3 regions of the Vibrio panuliri genome follow, and region 3 is predicted to be linked to each of the others. Evidence: riboswitches for the same ligand, from Rfam matches in the RefSeq annotation. Region 3 holds a riboswitch; each other region holds the start of a gene.
What was found. A riboswitch is a leader RNA that binds a small molecule or an ion and turns the genes downstream of it on or off. The one in region 3 is predicted to bind thiamine pyrophosphate.
Positions count from the first base shown of each region.

Region 1: another riboswitch for thiamine pyrophosphate. It lies ahead of thiC (phosphomethylpyrimidine synthase ThiC); the one in region 3 lies ahead of thiB (thiamine ABC transporter substrate binding subunit).
Region 2: another riboswitch for thiamine pyrophosphate. It lies ahead of thiD (bifunctional hydroxymethylpyrimidine kinase/phosphomethylpyrimidine kinase); the one in region 3 lies ahead of thiB (thiamine ABC transporter substrate binding subunit).

Region 1 covers NZ_AP019654.1:3,203,836-3,208,505, reverse strand. Annotated here, with positions in the region: rRNA gene rrf (5S ribosomal RNA) at 78-193, shown strand; tRNA gene GZK95_RS14770 (tRNA-Asp) at 236-312, shown strand; tRNA gene GZK95_RS14765 (tRNA-Trp) at 486-562, shown strand; gene crcB (fluoride efflux transporter CrcB) at 1,081-1,464, shown strand; TPP riboswitch at 1,527-1,625, shown strand; gene thiC (phosphomethylpyrimidine synthase ThiC) at 1,780-3,717, shown strand; gene GZK95_RS14750 (thiamine phosphate synthase) at 3,717-4,670, shown strand, end outside.
Region 2 covers NZ_AP019655.1:6,803-11,472, reverse strand. Annotated here, with positions in the region: gene GZK95_RS14975 (ABC transporter ATP-binding protein) at 1-691, shown strand, start outside; gene GZK95_RS14970 (ATP-binding cassette domain-containing protein) at 688-1,620, shown strand; gene GZK95_RS14965 (transcriptional regulator) at 1,617-2,090, shown strand; TPP riboswitch at 2,300-2,409, shown strand; gene thiD (bifunctional hydroxymethylpyrimidine kinase/phosphomethylpyrimidine kinase) at 2,501-3,352, shown strand; gene GZK95_RS14955 (ABC transporter ATP-binding protein) at 3,288-4,091, shown strand; gene GZK95_RS14950 (ABC transporter permease) at 4,132-4,670, shown strand, end outside.
Region 3 covers NZ_AP019654.1:2,897,427-2,902,096, reverse strand. Annotated here, with positions in the region: gene fbp (class 1 fructose-bisphosphatase) at 1-391, opposite strand, end outside; gene mpl (UDP-N-acetylmuramate:L-alanyl-gamma-D-glutamyl-meso-diaminopimelate ligase) at 690-2,042, shown strand; gene GZK95_RS13245 (flavin prenyltransferase UbiX) at 2,048-2,674, shown strand; TPP riboswitch at 2,759-2,868, shown strand; gene thiB (thiamine ABC transporter substrate binding subunit) at 2,931-3,923, shown strand; gene thiP (thiamine/thiamine pyrophosphate ABC transporter permease ThiP) at 3,933-4,670, shown strand, end outside.

The sequences.
Region 1 (4,670 bases), 310 kb from region 3:
TTTTGATGGACTCAAAGAAAGAACAAAACTTGATTGTGTAGAGAACACAAAAACAGCTTTCCGAATTAAAGAATTTGCTTGGCGACCATAGCGATTTGGACCCACCTGATTCCATGCCGAACTCAGAAGTGAAACGAATTAGCGCCGATGGTAGTGTGGGGCTTCCCCATGTGAGAGTAGGACATCGCCAGGCTTTATATTATGGACACTTGCTTGATAGCGAGTAAGCCACTGCGGAGTGGTAGTTCAGTTGGTTAGAATACCGGCCTGTCACGCCGGGGGTCGCGGGTTCGAGTCCCGTCCACTCCGCCACTTATTAAGAAACCTCGCTTTTGCGAGGTTTTTTTGAATCTACGATGTGATAAACTGTAATTTCTACAGGGTTATAGCTCCAATTCGAAAGAATAAGAGTAGCGGATTCCCCCAGTCGTTGAATTAGGGCGTGCTGAGAGTTCGAATCTAACTATCACGATGTAGAGACATTTAGGGGTGTAGCTCCAATTGGCAGAGCAGCGGATTCCAAATCCGCGTGTTGGGAGTTCGAATCTCTCCACCCCTGCCATATACGAAAGCCTCGTCGAAAGACGGGGCTTTTTCGCATCTATCGCTTTTTCAAAGCGAGTGTTGGGAGCTGGGGCGCCAGCCCGGTCGAATCTCTTCACCCCTGCCATATACGAAAGCCTCGTCGAAAGACGGGGCTTTTTCGCATCTATCGCTTTTTCAAAGCGAGTGTTGGGAGCTGGGGCGCCAGCCCGGTCGAATCTCTTCACCCCTACCATCTTCGAAAGCTTCGGCAGAAATGTCGGGGCTTTTTCGTATCTATTAGAAAATAAATTGGAACACTCTGTATCTGTGGTACTTTGTTTTTCGACTCTTAATTCCCATCTCTACATTCTCTAGTTCTTCTGCCAAATTCGTCGCGCAGCTTTCCAAACCATACATTCGCCTTTATATTCCCGTTAAAGTGACTACTGTAACTTTTTCAATCTATAAGCTTTTATCGGGTGAATATTTAGTTTGTAGGCTCGAAATTCTGTCTGTTATGGCTACAATATAGCCACTAACAGTTTTGGGGGATTTATGGGACAGCTTTCCATTTTAGGGTTTATCGCACTGGGTGGTGCGTTTGGTGCATGTTCACGATACTTAGTCTCAGAACTATGCGTCACATTATTAGGACGTGGTTTTCCATACGGTACGTTGACCGTTAACGTAGTGGGCTCGTTCATTATGGGTTTGCTGATCGCAGCCTTTGAAAGTGAGATTATGTCGATAGAACCTTGGCGCCAGATCATTGGCCTTGGGTTTCTTGGGGCGCTAACTACATTCTCGACTTTCTCAATGGACAATGTTTTGCTAATGCAGCAAGGAGCATTCTTTAAGATGGGCCTAAACGTACTGCTTAACGTGTTTTTGAGCATTTCAGCGGCGTGGCTGGGTTTTCAATTGCTGATGAAATCTTAACAATAATTTAAATATTTTCGCACAGGTCGGCTTGGTTTAGACCGACCAAATGCTTATAATTGCATCACTTGTCGGAGTGCCATTGGGCTGAGACCGTTAATTCGGGATCCGTTGAACCTGATCAGATTAGAATCTGCGAAGGGAACAGGAGAAGATATTATACCTAGGGAGTTTTCTATTTCCCCTAGTGTTCCTATCAACATATCGATGTTGTGCTTAGGTTGCTATAACCTAATTTTCGATACCTCTTGTCATACCGTTCCGCCAAGCATTTTTATCCCATACGTTTATATAAAATGAGCAAGGAAAAATGCTATGTCGAGTCGCAAGCAAGCGAGACTGGAAGCTAAACAATTTATTGATACTCTCTCAGTACAGCCTTACCCAAATTCACATAAGGTGTACGTTGAGGGTTCCCGCCCTGATATTCGAGTACCAATGCGTGAAATCTCATTGGCAGATAGCCTTGTAGGAGGCAGCAAAGAAGCCCCTGTATTCGAGCCTAACGAGTCTATACGTGTTTATGATACATCTGGCCTCTATACCGATCCTGAGCATCAAATTGACCTCTACAGTGGCTTACCGAAGCTTCGTGAGCGATGGATTGAAGAGCGTAATGATACAGAAATCCTTGATGATGTGAGTTCGGTTTACACCAAAGAACGCTTAGCTGATGAAACTCTTGATCAACTTCGTTACGGTAATCTACCACGAGTAAGATGTGCTAGTGACGGTAAATGTGTAACTCAACTTCACTATGCTCGCCAAGGCATTATTACACCAGAAATGGAATATATCGCTTTGCGTGAAAATATGGGGCGCGCTCGTTATCGAGATGAAGTCTTAGTTCAACAACACGCAGGTCAAGGTTTCGGCGCTAACTTACCCAAAGATATTACTCCTGAGTTTGTACGTAATGAGGTTGCAGAAGGGCGGGCAATTATTCCGTCTAATATTAACCACCCAGAGTCGGAACCCATGATTATTGGGCGTAACTTTTTAGTCAAAGTTAACGCTAACATTGGTAACTCGTCGGTCACCTCATCGATTGAAGAAGAAGTGGAGAAACTGGTTTGGTCTACCCGTTGGGGAGGCGACACCGTTATGGATCTCTCTACTGGTCGCAATATTCATGAAACGCGAGAGTGGATTCTACGCAATAGCCCGGTACCGATTGGCACGGTTCCAATGTATCAGGCTCTTGAAAAAGTGAACGGTATCGCCGAAAACCTCAATTGGGAAGTGATGAGAGACACGCTTATCGAGCAAGCTGAGCAAGGGGTCGATTACTTTACTATCCATGCAGGTCTGCTTTTACGCTATGTACCGATGACGGCAAAACGTGTGACTGGGATTGTTTCTCGCGGTGGATCTATTATCGCTAAGTGGTGTTTAGCTCATCATCAGGAAAGCTTTCTCTACACCCATTTCCGCGAGATTTGTGAAATTTGCGCTAAGTATGATGTTGCACTCTCTCTTGGTGATGGCCTTAGACCGGGTTCAATCGCTGATGCGAATGATGAAGCGCAATTTGCCGAGCTCAGAACGCTGGGAGAGCTAACCAAGATAGCTTGGGAGTATGATGTGCAAGTGATCATTGAAGGTCCAGGGCATGTGCCTATGCATATGATCAAAGAAAATATGGAAGAACAGCTTGAGCACTGTCATGAAGCGCCATTTTACACTCTTGGTCCTCTGACTACAGATATTGCTCCGGGCTATGACCATATTACTTCTGGGATTGGGGCGGCGATGATTGGTTGGTATGGCTGTGCCATGCTTTGCTATGTCACCCCGAAAGAGCATCTTGGTTTACCAAACAAAGAAGATGTTAAGACGGGCTTGATTACTTACAAGTTGGCTGCACATGCTGCGGATCTAGCGAAAGGGCATCCTGGTGCACAAGTACGTGATAATGCTTTGTCAAAAGCTCGTTTTGAGTTCCGTTGGGAAGATCAGTTTAATCTGTCACTTGATCCAGAGACGGCGCGTAGCTTCCATGATGAAACACTCCCACAAGAGTCGGGTAAAGTTGCGCATTTTTGTTCTATGTGTGGCCCCAAATTCTGTTCAATGAAGATTTCTCAAGAAGTTCGTGAATATGCGAAAGACACGGAGCAGGTCGCGGCTGATCAAGCTATTGAGATAAAAATGCTCAACGATCCATTGGAAGGTATGCGCCAGAAGTCAGCGGAGTTCCGTGCGACTGGCTCGGAACTTTATCATCCAGCAGTCAGTTCAGAGGCAGAGTAATGACGGTCTCTATACTGGTTCCATCGAGTAAGATTGAGTTAACTGGTGAGATTCAACAAGCCCTTATATTAGCCAAACAGCAAGGTTTGGCTATTGGTCATATTGAACTGGGAGTAAGCTCGACTCAATATCTGTTGATTCAAACCGAGCAGTCAGAACTTGTTATTGGCAGTGATCTTTGGTCATGTTCATCAAGGGATTGTGACTGTTATATCGAGTATCACAGCGATCAATTAAACCATCCAATTAAATCGAATACGGTTTATCTAGGTATGCGCGATGGTGCTCGCTGGCTAGATATTTGGACTCATTCGCAGAGTGTGAAAACTCGTGCTCTTGCTTATATGGTTGAATCACAACCATCAGAATACGATTGCCATCTAGCTTGGATAGTGGCTTTACTTAGTCTTGATTTCCCCCTTGAAGACTCTCTGACTCTTGCTCGTAGCAAGATGAATGTTTCACGTGAAACATGGCCAAGTGACTACCAATATTTTCCCCAACCAGTGCTTGAACACAAAGCGTTAGGCATTTCTGTGGGATGGATTGCCTCCTCATTCCAACAGCCATTTGGTAATGTCGATGAGACTCAGTTGGGGTTGTATCCTGTCGTGGATAACGTTGAGTGGGTGGAAAAACTGCTGAAGTTAGGCATTAAGACCATCCAATTAAGGGTTAAAGACCCCAATGTTCCAGATTTAGAACAGCAAATCATAGACGTGATTGAACTCGGCAAGCGACATCAAGCTCAAGTCTTTATCAATGACTACTGGCAACTAGCGGTTAAACACCGAGCTTATGGTGTTCACTTGGGGCAAGAAGATCTTGAAGTTGCCAATATCTCTCAATTGCACAGGGCTGATATTCGTTTAGGTTTATCGACGCATGGCTACTATGAGTTGCTACGTATTGTGCAACTTAAGCCTAGCTATATCGCTCTTGGTCATATTTTC
Region 2 (4,670 bases), on a different replicon from region 3:
ATCGGGGTGTGGTAAAAGTACCATTGCCTTTGCGATAAACCGCTTGCACAAAGCGCCTGCCTTTATTTCTGGTGGGCAAATCCATTTTGAAGGACGAGATCTCCTAAAATTGCCTGAAGCTGAGTTCAACACCATTCGCTGGAGCGAGATTGCGATGGTGTTCCAAAGTGCAATGAACTCATTAAACCCCGTATTGCCAGTACAAGAGCAGTTTGCTGATGTACTGCGTCATCATCAAGGGATGAGCGAAGAGCAAGCAAAAAAACGCGCTGAACAGTTACTCGATCTGGTCAATATCCCACGGGAACGCTTAACCGAGTACCCACACCAATTTAGTGGCGGCATGCGCCAACGTCTTGTGATTGCGATTGCGCTGTCACTCAACCCAAAAATGATCATTATGGACGAGCCAACCACGGCATTGGATGTAGTGGTGCAACGCGAGATCTTGCAGCAAATCTACCAACTGCGTGAAGAGTTTGGTTTCTCGATCTTGTTTATCACCCACGATCTAGCCCTGATGACTCAGTTATGTGATCGCATTGCGATCATGCGTCATGGCGAGATTGTTGAAGTGAACAGTTCAAAGGCCATTCGCGAAAATCCTCAGCACGCCTATACCCAAAAACTATGGGCATCATTCCCTAATATCCACCAAGGAAAGCATCAATCAGAAGGAGCACTGGCATGAGTGAACCAATCGTTCAAGTTAATGATATTGTAAAAGAATTTTCAATCGGTGGCGGGTTTTCTTCAGTTGAGCGCTTTCGAGCATTGCAAGGAGTTAGTTTTAATCTTCATCGGGGGCGAACTTTAGCATTAGTCGGAGAATCTGGCTGTGGTAAAAGTACTTGTGCACGTTTGATCACTAAGGTGTACCCTGCCACCAGCGGCGAGATCCTCTTTAAAGGTCGTAATATCAATGAGATCAATAGCCGAAAAGATCTGCTTGATTACCGCAGCAAGGTACAAATGGTATTTCAAGATCCATTTGGTTCATTGAATCCAACCCACACGATTGAGCATCACCTCACTCGTCCACTCAAGATCCACAAGCAAGTAAAGAGCAACCAAGAGATCCCTGCTCGCTTAGATGAACTACTCAAGCTGGTGGAACTTGCCCCTGATACCTTGCAAAAATTCCCTCATGAACTCAGCGGCGGTCAGCGTCAAAGGGTTAACTTAGCGCGCGCACTGGCTGTGGGAGCAGAAGTCATCCTTGCTGACGAACCAACCTCAATGCTCGATGTTTCAATCCGCCTTGGTGTACTTAACCTAATGCAGCGGATGAAAAAAGAACTTGGGATCGGTTTTTTATATATTACTCATGACCTTGCCACTGCGCACTACATCGCAGAAGAGACCGCGGTAATGTACAAAGGACAAATCGTTGAATGGGGGGATACGCAAGCCATTCTAACCAATCCACAGCATCCATACACCAAACTGCTTATCTCTGCTGTGCCAGACCCAGATTTACCATTTGGTCATTTGGTCGAAACTGAACCAAACTATTCTCAAGAAGCCGATGAAATTCGCGCCACCAGCGCAATAGTGCAGCAAGGTGTTAAGCAAATCGGTGAAAATCACTTTGTAAAGCAATGGGATAACGCAGCATGATCACATTAGAATCGTGGCTAGAAAAGATCACTGACTGGTATCAAAACCGGAAGCATGATCAAGATGAAACTTTGCAAAAGTTGATCCTTTCTGCGCCCGATTCTATTTGGGGCCCAGAGGTTACCGAGCAACAAAGCAAAGCGATAGCGTGTTGGTTAGACGGCTGTCTACGTCTGTTTCAATCCATGCGCTATCAAGACCCAACCAAAGCGTACCCATTCCTGCAACTTGCTAGTAGTAAGTTGCAGGCGACGGCCAGTCAACCTATCGCAGATATCGAACTGCGTGATTGGTCTATGAAACGTTTACAGCACCTTACTGTGCTTGCACTTGAGTTTTGCAACCAACAACCACAAGCGGATTGGCAACAAGAGTCAACCATGTTGATAGAGTCGCATGTGCAGTTTATGGCAGCACACAGCTGGAATGAACCTCGAAAGCATGATCAAGGAAACCGCCGCATTCACTGATCGTGCTGTCGTGTTCGACCCTCCCCTTGATCATATTTCCGTATTTCTCGCCATGCTTCCGATAGTTTAAAGGCTTGGCAGCCAACCAACCTTTCTCAATTCCTGAAGCTAAAAGCAATCAATCAAGTCTTCAATACTCAAGTGACTGCACGATGCAGGATTCCGTGGCTCTATCGGTAGCACATTGATGAGCTTACTGTTAATATCTGAGCACATAGTCGGGGGGCCAAAGCAAATATGCGGCGGCTGAGATCGAATTTCGAGACCCGTTGAACCTGATTCAGTTAGCACTGACGTAGGGAACTATCAACACTTTGCCACACGCAGTCCGCGCAACCCAACCCGCTTGGGTGCGATCCGTCTTGATTGGTCAGGGTCATAGTTCCTATACATCAGTAATAGGAGCGACCATGGCGCAAACTTGTCATACCCAAACACCGATTGTACTTACCATCGCAGGCTCAGATAGTGGCGGCGGTGCAGGCATTCAGGCCGATATCAAAGCCATATCCGCAACAGGAAGTTATGCCTGCTCAGTGATCACAGCCATCACATCGCAGAACACTCAAGGCGTAAGTGCCATCTTCCCTATTCCACTGGAACATGTCGCAAGTCAGCTTGATGCCGTATTTACCGATCTCAATATCGTAGCGGTAAAAATCGGCATGTTGGCCGACTCAAACATTATTGAGGTGGTCGCAAGCAAAATTAAACAGTACCAACCACAACACTTGATTGTTGACCCTGTGATGGTCGCGACCAGCGGGGATCTTTTGTTAGAACAATCGGCGATCAGCACACTAAAAAGTCAACTGCTTCCCCTCGCCGACATCATTACACCAAATTTACCAGAAGGCGCTGCTTTAACGGAGCAATCTGTCCCTCAGTCTGAGCAAGCAATGAATGCGATGATCGCGGATTTACGGGCGCTGGGAGCGGGAGCGGTGTTACTGAAAGGCGGACATTTAGAACACGATCAAAACAGTAACGATCTCTTGATCACCCGCGACTCAGTTGAACTTATCAGTGCTAAACGTCATGCGACGAAAAACACCCACGGCACCGGGTGTACCCTCTCCTCGGCGATCGCTTCCTATCTTGCTCAAGGCAATGATGTCACTCAATCGGTCAAACTGGCAAAAGAGTATATTTCACAGGCTATCGCCCATGCAGACGAATTAGCCGTGGGGCAAGGTCATGGTCCGGTGCATCATTTCTTTGCTGGGTCGAACTTTGGCAAAGGCAGTCAACACCGTGACTAGCGTTGGTATAGCTCTCAAAAACAAAGGGTTGAAGTATAAAGATAGCCCTGTAGCAACACTTGATCAGGTGAACATTGACTTTCCAGCAGGTCAATGGACAGTCCTGCTTGGTCGCAGTGGTTGTGGCAAAACGACCCTACTGCGCTACCTTGCAGGTTTACTCGATAATAAGCTAATCGAAAACGGAGATTTAACCACCAGTGACGGTCTACCGCTCAGTCACCGTATCGCTTACATGGCGCAACAAGATTTGTTGTTACCTTGGCTAAATGTGCGCGATAACGTCTGCTTAAGCGCCCGTTTTAGCAACGTCAGCCTCAAGAGCCAATACGCGAAGGCCGAGCAGCTACTCAAGCAAGTTGGATTGTTTGAGTATGCCGACACAAAGCCCGAACAACTATCTGGTGGGATGCGCCAACGTGTCGCGCTCGCACGAACCTTAATGCAGCAGCAACCTATCGTGTTAATGGATGAACCCTTTTCTGCACTCGATGCTGTCACCCGACATAAGCTTCAAACCTTAGCGGCGGATTTATTGAAAGATAAAACAGTCGTGTTAATCACCCACGATCCTCAAGAGGCGGTACGTTTGGCAGATCAGCTTTACGTCCTGCAAGGCGCTCCAGCACAAGCTAGAGAACTGACGGTACCACGAAGTAACCCACCAAGAGTGCTTGACGCAGAATGTGCAGAACTACAACAAGCGATCTTAGATCAATTGGAGCAAGACTATGAGTAAGCACAGCACAGGGACATCGGTGCTAGACGCACAGACCACCATGACACGGTCAACCTCGCCCATCGTTCGCTTAATGCTAACCACACTTATCCTGTTCGCACTTTGGCAGTTGGTTGTCGTGGTCTTTGCTCTGCCGAGCTTTATCTTGCCAGCGCCCCTAGAAGTGCTCGAAAAGCTGGTATCACGTCATGAGATTCTGCTCAAGCACACTTGGGTTACCGCGCAAGAGATATTGCTTGGGCTGATGTTGGGACTATCAATGGGCTTGTTGTTTGCGCTGCAGATGTTGCTCTTTGCGCCGCTCAGACGCTGGTTGCTACCTATCTTAATCGCCAGTCAAGCGATACCCGTATTTGCGATTGCCCCTATTCTGATGCTGTGGCTCGGCTATGGCATCGCGTCGAAAGTCGTGATGGCGGCGATAATTATCTTCTTCCCGGTGACCACATGCTGCTATGACGGTTTGCGTAACACCCCATCTGGCTATCTCGACTTAGCGAAAACAATGGGGGCATCAAAATGGCAACGGCTCCGCCATATTCAGTTCCCTGCCTCTCTACCGACATTGGCATCTGGTAT
Region 3 (4,670 bases):
TGCCAACAGAGACATTAACATCAATGTTGGATGAGCCATCAAGCGGGTCCATCAGAACCACGTACTTAGCGTTCTTGTTGAGCTCCTTGTTGAATGCAACAGCTTCATCTTCTTCCTCACTCGCAACTCCGCAGACTTGGTCACGAGCCTCTAATGCGGCTTTGAATTTTTCATTCGCGTACAAATCGAGCTTTTGTTGCTCTTCGCCTTGTACGTTCTCTGCGCCTACAGAACCCGTAATATCGGCAAGACCTGCTTTATTGATCTCTCGGTTTACTATCTTCGCAGCTAAGCGAATGGAAGCGAGTAATGAAGAAAGATCGCCACTTGCGTGCGGGAAGTCTGCTTGTTTCTCAACGATAAATTCGCCAAGGGTGCGCATTCCAGACATGGTGTTTCCTTTTTGTGTTTAGCTATTGTGGGGGCTTAATAAAACAGCGGGTTTTCTACGAAACCTCACTGACCTTAATAAGTGTAAGACGTAGATCTTTTTATGGGTACTGAAGTAATTGACTGAGATCTCAATTTATTTAGTTGCCCAAAGGCGCGTTGCAGCGGCGACTTTTGCTATCAAAAGCCACAAGGATTTGGACATTTTCGTCACATTAGCGTGATCAAAATGGTTCGCTTTTACGGCTATTATCGCCATAATGAAGCGGTTAATTTTCGCGTAGAACAAGGTTTAGTTTATGCATATTCATATCTTGGGGATCTGTGGCACCTTTATGGGTGGTGCGGCAATGTTAGCGCGCCAGCTTGGCCATAAAGTAACAGGGAGTGACGCAAACGTTTACCCACCAATGAGCACGATGCTTGAGTCTCAAGGTATTGAACTAATAGAAGGTTTTGACCCATCTCAGTTAAACCCGGCTCCAGACCTCGTGGTGATTGGTAATGCAATGAGTCGTGGCAATCCCTGCGTTGAATATGTGTTAAATAATAACTTGCGTTACACTTCGGGCCCGCAATGGCTACAAGAATTTTTACTTCATGATCGCTGGGTACTCGCGGTTTCAGGCACTCATGGTAAAACCACAACTTCAAGTATGCTTGCTTGGGTGTTAGAGGCATGCGGTTACCAACCTGGGTTTCTGGTTGGCGGCGTATTGGGCAACTTTGGAATTTCTGCTCGTTTGGGCGAAAGTATGTTTTTTGTCGTTGAAGCAGACGAATATGACAGTGCTTTTTTTGATAAGCGTTCAAAGTTTGTTCACTACCATCCGCGTACGTTAGTGATGAACAACTTAGAGTTCGATCATGCTGACATCTTTGATGATCTTGAAGCGATTAAACGTCAATTCCATCATCTAGTGCGCACGGTTCCGGGTAACGGACGTATCCTTGCGCCGAGCAAAGATGCGGCGATTGCTGACGTGTTAGAGCGTGGTTGCTGGAGTGAAACCGAGTTTACTGGCGAAGAGAATGATTGGCGCGCTGAGAAAATCACCAAAGATGGCTCACAGTTTGATGTTTATCTTAAACAGCAACATGTCGGCACGGTGAAATGGGATCTCGTTGGTGACCACAACGTTGACAATGCATTGATGGCGATCGCTGCTGCGCGCCATGTGGGTGTCACACCTGACTTAGCCTGTGAGGCGTTGGGTAAGTTTATTAATACTAAACGACGTCTCGAGTTAAAAGGCGAAGTCAAAGGGATTAAGGTTTACGACGATTTCGCTCATCACCCTACTGCGATTGAACTGACCACAGGTGGTCTGCGTAACAAGGTTGGCAATGACAAGATCATCGCTGTGCTAGAGCCGCGTTCAGCGACCATGAAGCGTGGAGTACACAAACAAACACTTGCGGCTTCATTGCATCATGCTGATGAGGTATACCTCTATCAACCGGAAGGAATTGCTTGGTCAGTTGCGGAGATAGCAGAGCAGTGCCCTCAGCCAGCTTACACTAATGATGATATTGACCAACTAGTGGCGCAAATTGCCAAGAGTGCTAGACCGGGCGATAACATCCTAGTGATGAGTAATGGTGGATTTGACGGTATTCACGGCAAGCTTCTCGCCAAACTCGCGGAATAAGATTGATGACACAGCAAGATAATAAAGCCATAACGCTCGCTTTTACAGGCGCTTCAGGAGCGCCTTACGGACTACGTTTATTAGAATGTTTGCTTGCGGCTAACTATCAAGTTTACTTACTGATTTCATCTGCTGCTCGCGTGGTGCTTGCCACCGAGCATGGGTTAAAGCTACCAAGTGGCCCTGATGCAGCTAAACAGGCGCTGGTGGAGCATCTTAACTGTGAGCCGAGTAAACTGATTGTTTGTGGTAAAGACGACTGGTTTTCTCCTGTCGCCTCAGGGTCTGCTGCCCCCAAACAAATGGTCGTTTGCCCTTGTTCAGCTGGCAGTGTTGCCGCTATTGCCCACGGTATGTCGGACAACTTGATTGAGCGCGCTGCGGATGTGGTGATGAAAGAGCGTGGGCAGTTGTTACTTGTCGTAAGAGAAACCCCTTTTTCAACATTGCATTTAGAAAATATGCACAAGTTATCGCAGATGGGCGTGACAATTATGCCTGCGGCCCCAGGTTTCTATCATCAGCCAAAAACCATCGACGATTTGGTCGATTTTATGGTGGCAAGGATCTTAGACCATTTAGGCGTTAAGCAAGGTTTGGTGCCTCGTTGGGGCTATGACCAACGTCAGTGATAACCTTGTTGTCTGGGTATTGGATAAATTGACTTTATGATGATTGATTGTAGCCATTGATATTTGGAATGATTACAATCGAGGCGAAACTCATCGGGGAGCCAAGTGCAGCGCACTGGCTGAGATCGACAATTGTCGGGACCCGTGTACCTGAACCAGATAATGCTGGCGTAGGAATTGAGTCAGGATAATTGATAATTATGGATAATTAAGCCTCGACCTCAAACCTGTGCTGCTCAACCTTGGAGAGCGAACAGTGAAAACCACTCTAACAGCCCTAGCCATTGCTTGTGCTTCCTTCTCTGCGTTTGCCGCAGACAATACATTAACCGTTTATACCTATGACTCTTTTGCCGCTGATTGGGGACCGGCTCCTGCAGTGAAAAAAGCGTTTGAAGCGCAGTGTGATGGCTGTGAAGTTAACTTTGTTGCCCTAGATGACGGTGTTTCGATTCTGAACCGTCTGCGTTTGGAAAATGGCAAAAGCAAAGCGGATATTGTTTTAGGGTTAGATAACAACCTTATGGCTGAGGCAAAGAAAACCGGCTTTTTAGTTGAACACTCGGTCGACACTTCAAGCGTTACTATTCCTGGTGGTTGGCAAGATAAAACCTTTGTCCCTTATGACTTTAGTTATTTTGCTTTTGTCTACAACACGGAAAAGCTTGCCAATCCACCGACCAGCTTAAAAGAGCTAGTGGAGCAGCGTGATGATCTAAAAATTATCTATCAAGACCCACGAACGTCGACGCCAGGACAAGGGTTTATGTTGTGGATGAAGTCCGTATACGGTGACGATGTTGCTGCGGCTTGGCAAAAAATCGCGCAAAAAACGGTGACGGTAACCAAAGGTTGGTCTGAGGCATACTCGATGTTCCTCGAAGGTGAAGCGGATATGGTGTTGTCATACACCACGTCGCCTGCCTATCACATTATCGCAGAGCAAGATAAGCGCTTTGCTGCGGCTAACTTCTCTGAAGGTCATTACACTCAAGTGGAGGTGGCTGCAAAAGTTAAAGGTTCGCAACACCCTGAGTTAGCAGATAAATTTATGCAGTTTATCTTAAGTGAGGGCTTCCAATCGGCAATGCCAACGGGCAACTGGATGTATCCAGTGACTGATATTGCATTGCCGCAAGGGTATGAATCTTTGAGCGTGCCAATTAAGGCGCTAAGTTTTACTTCCGATGAAGTTGCAGCGCAGCGTAAAGCATGGATTCGCGAATGGCAAAGCGCATTGACTCGATAGGGTGCTTGCTTGAATTGTACGCCTAAAATCGGGCTAGTGGTCGCGATGGTTATCGCGACCTTTGTATTTTCAGCCCTAGCAGCGTTGTTCTACGCGGCACCCTCACTGAATGTTCTTGCGGTATGGCAAGACCCATACTACCGCCACGTCACGCAGTTTAGTTTCTATCAATCGTTTCTCTCGACACTCATTAGTGTCGGTTTTGCGCTGCCGGTTGCTCATGCGCTATCTAAACGTGATTTTAAAGGCAAAAATCTGCTACTCAGACTGTTTAGTTCAACCTTGGTATTGCCAGTTTTAGTCGGGGTTTTTGGTCTGTTAGCGATTTATGGTAATTCTGGCTTGTTCGCCGATCTGTTTGCTTATTTTGGTGATGAGCTGCCGTTTTCCATCTATGGGTTGAATGGGATTTTGCTGGCGCATGCCTTTTTTAATCTCCCTTATGCTGCCCGGCTTTTATTGCAGGCGCTAGAATCCATTCCACAAGAGCAACATAAGCTGTGTGCCCACCTTGGTATGAGTCAGTGGCAGAAGTTTAAGTGGGTGGAGTGGCCACGCCTGCGTCAACAGTTGCCTCATGTTTCTGGCCTCGTGTTTATGCTGTGCTTTACCAGTTTTGCTACTGTGATGGCGTTGGGCGGCGGACCAAAATCAACCACGATTGAGCTGGCAATTTATCAAGCAATTAAGTTTGATTTTGATTTACAGGCTGGCGCGTTACTGGCGATTTGGCAAATGCTACTTTGT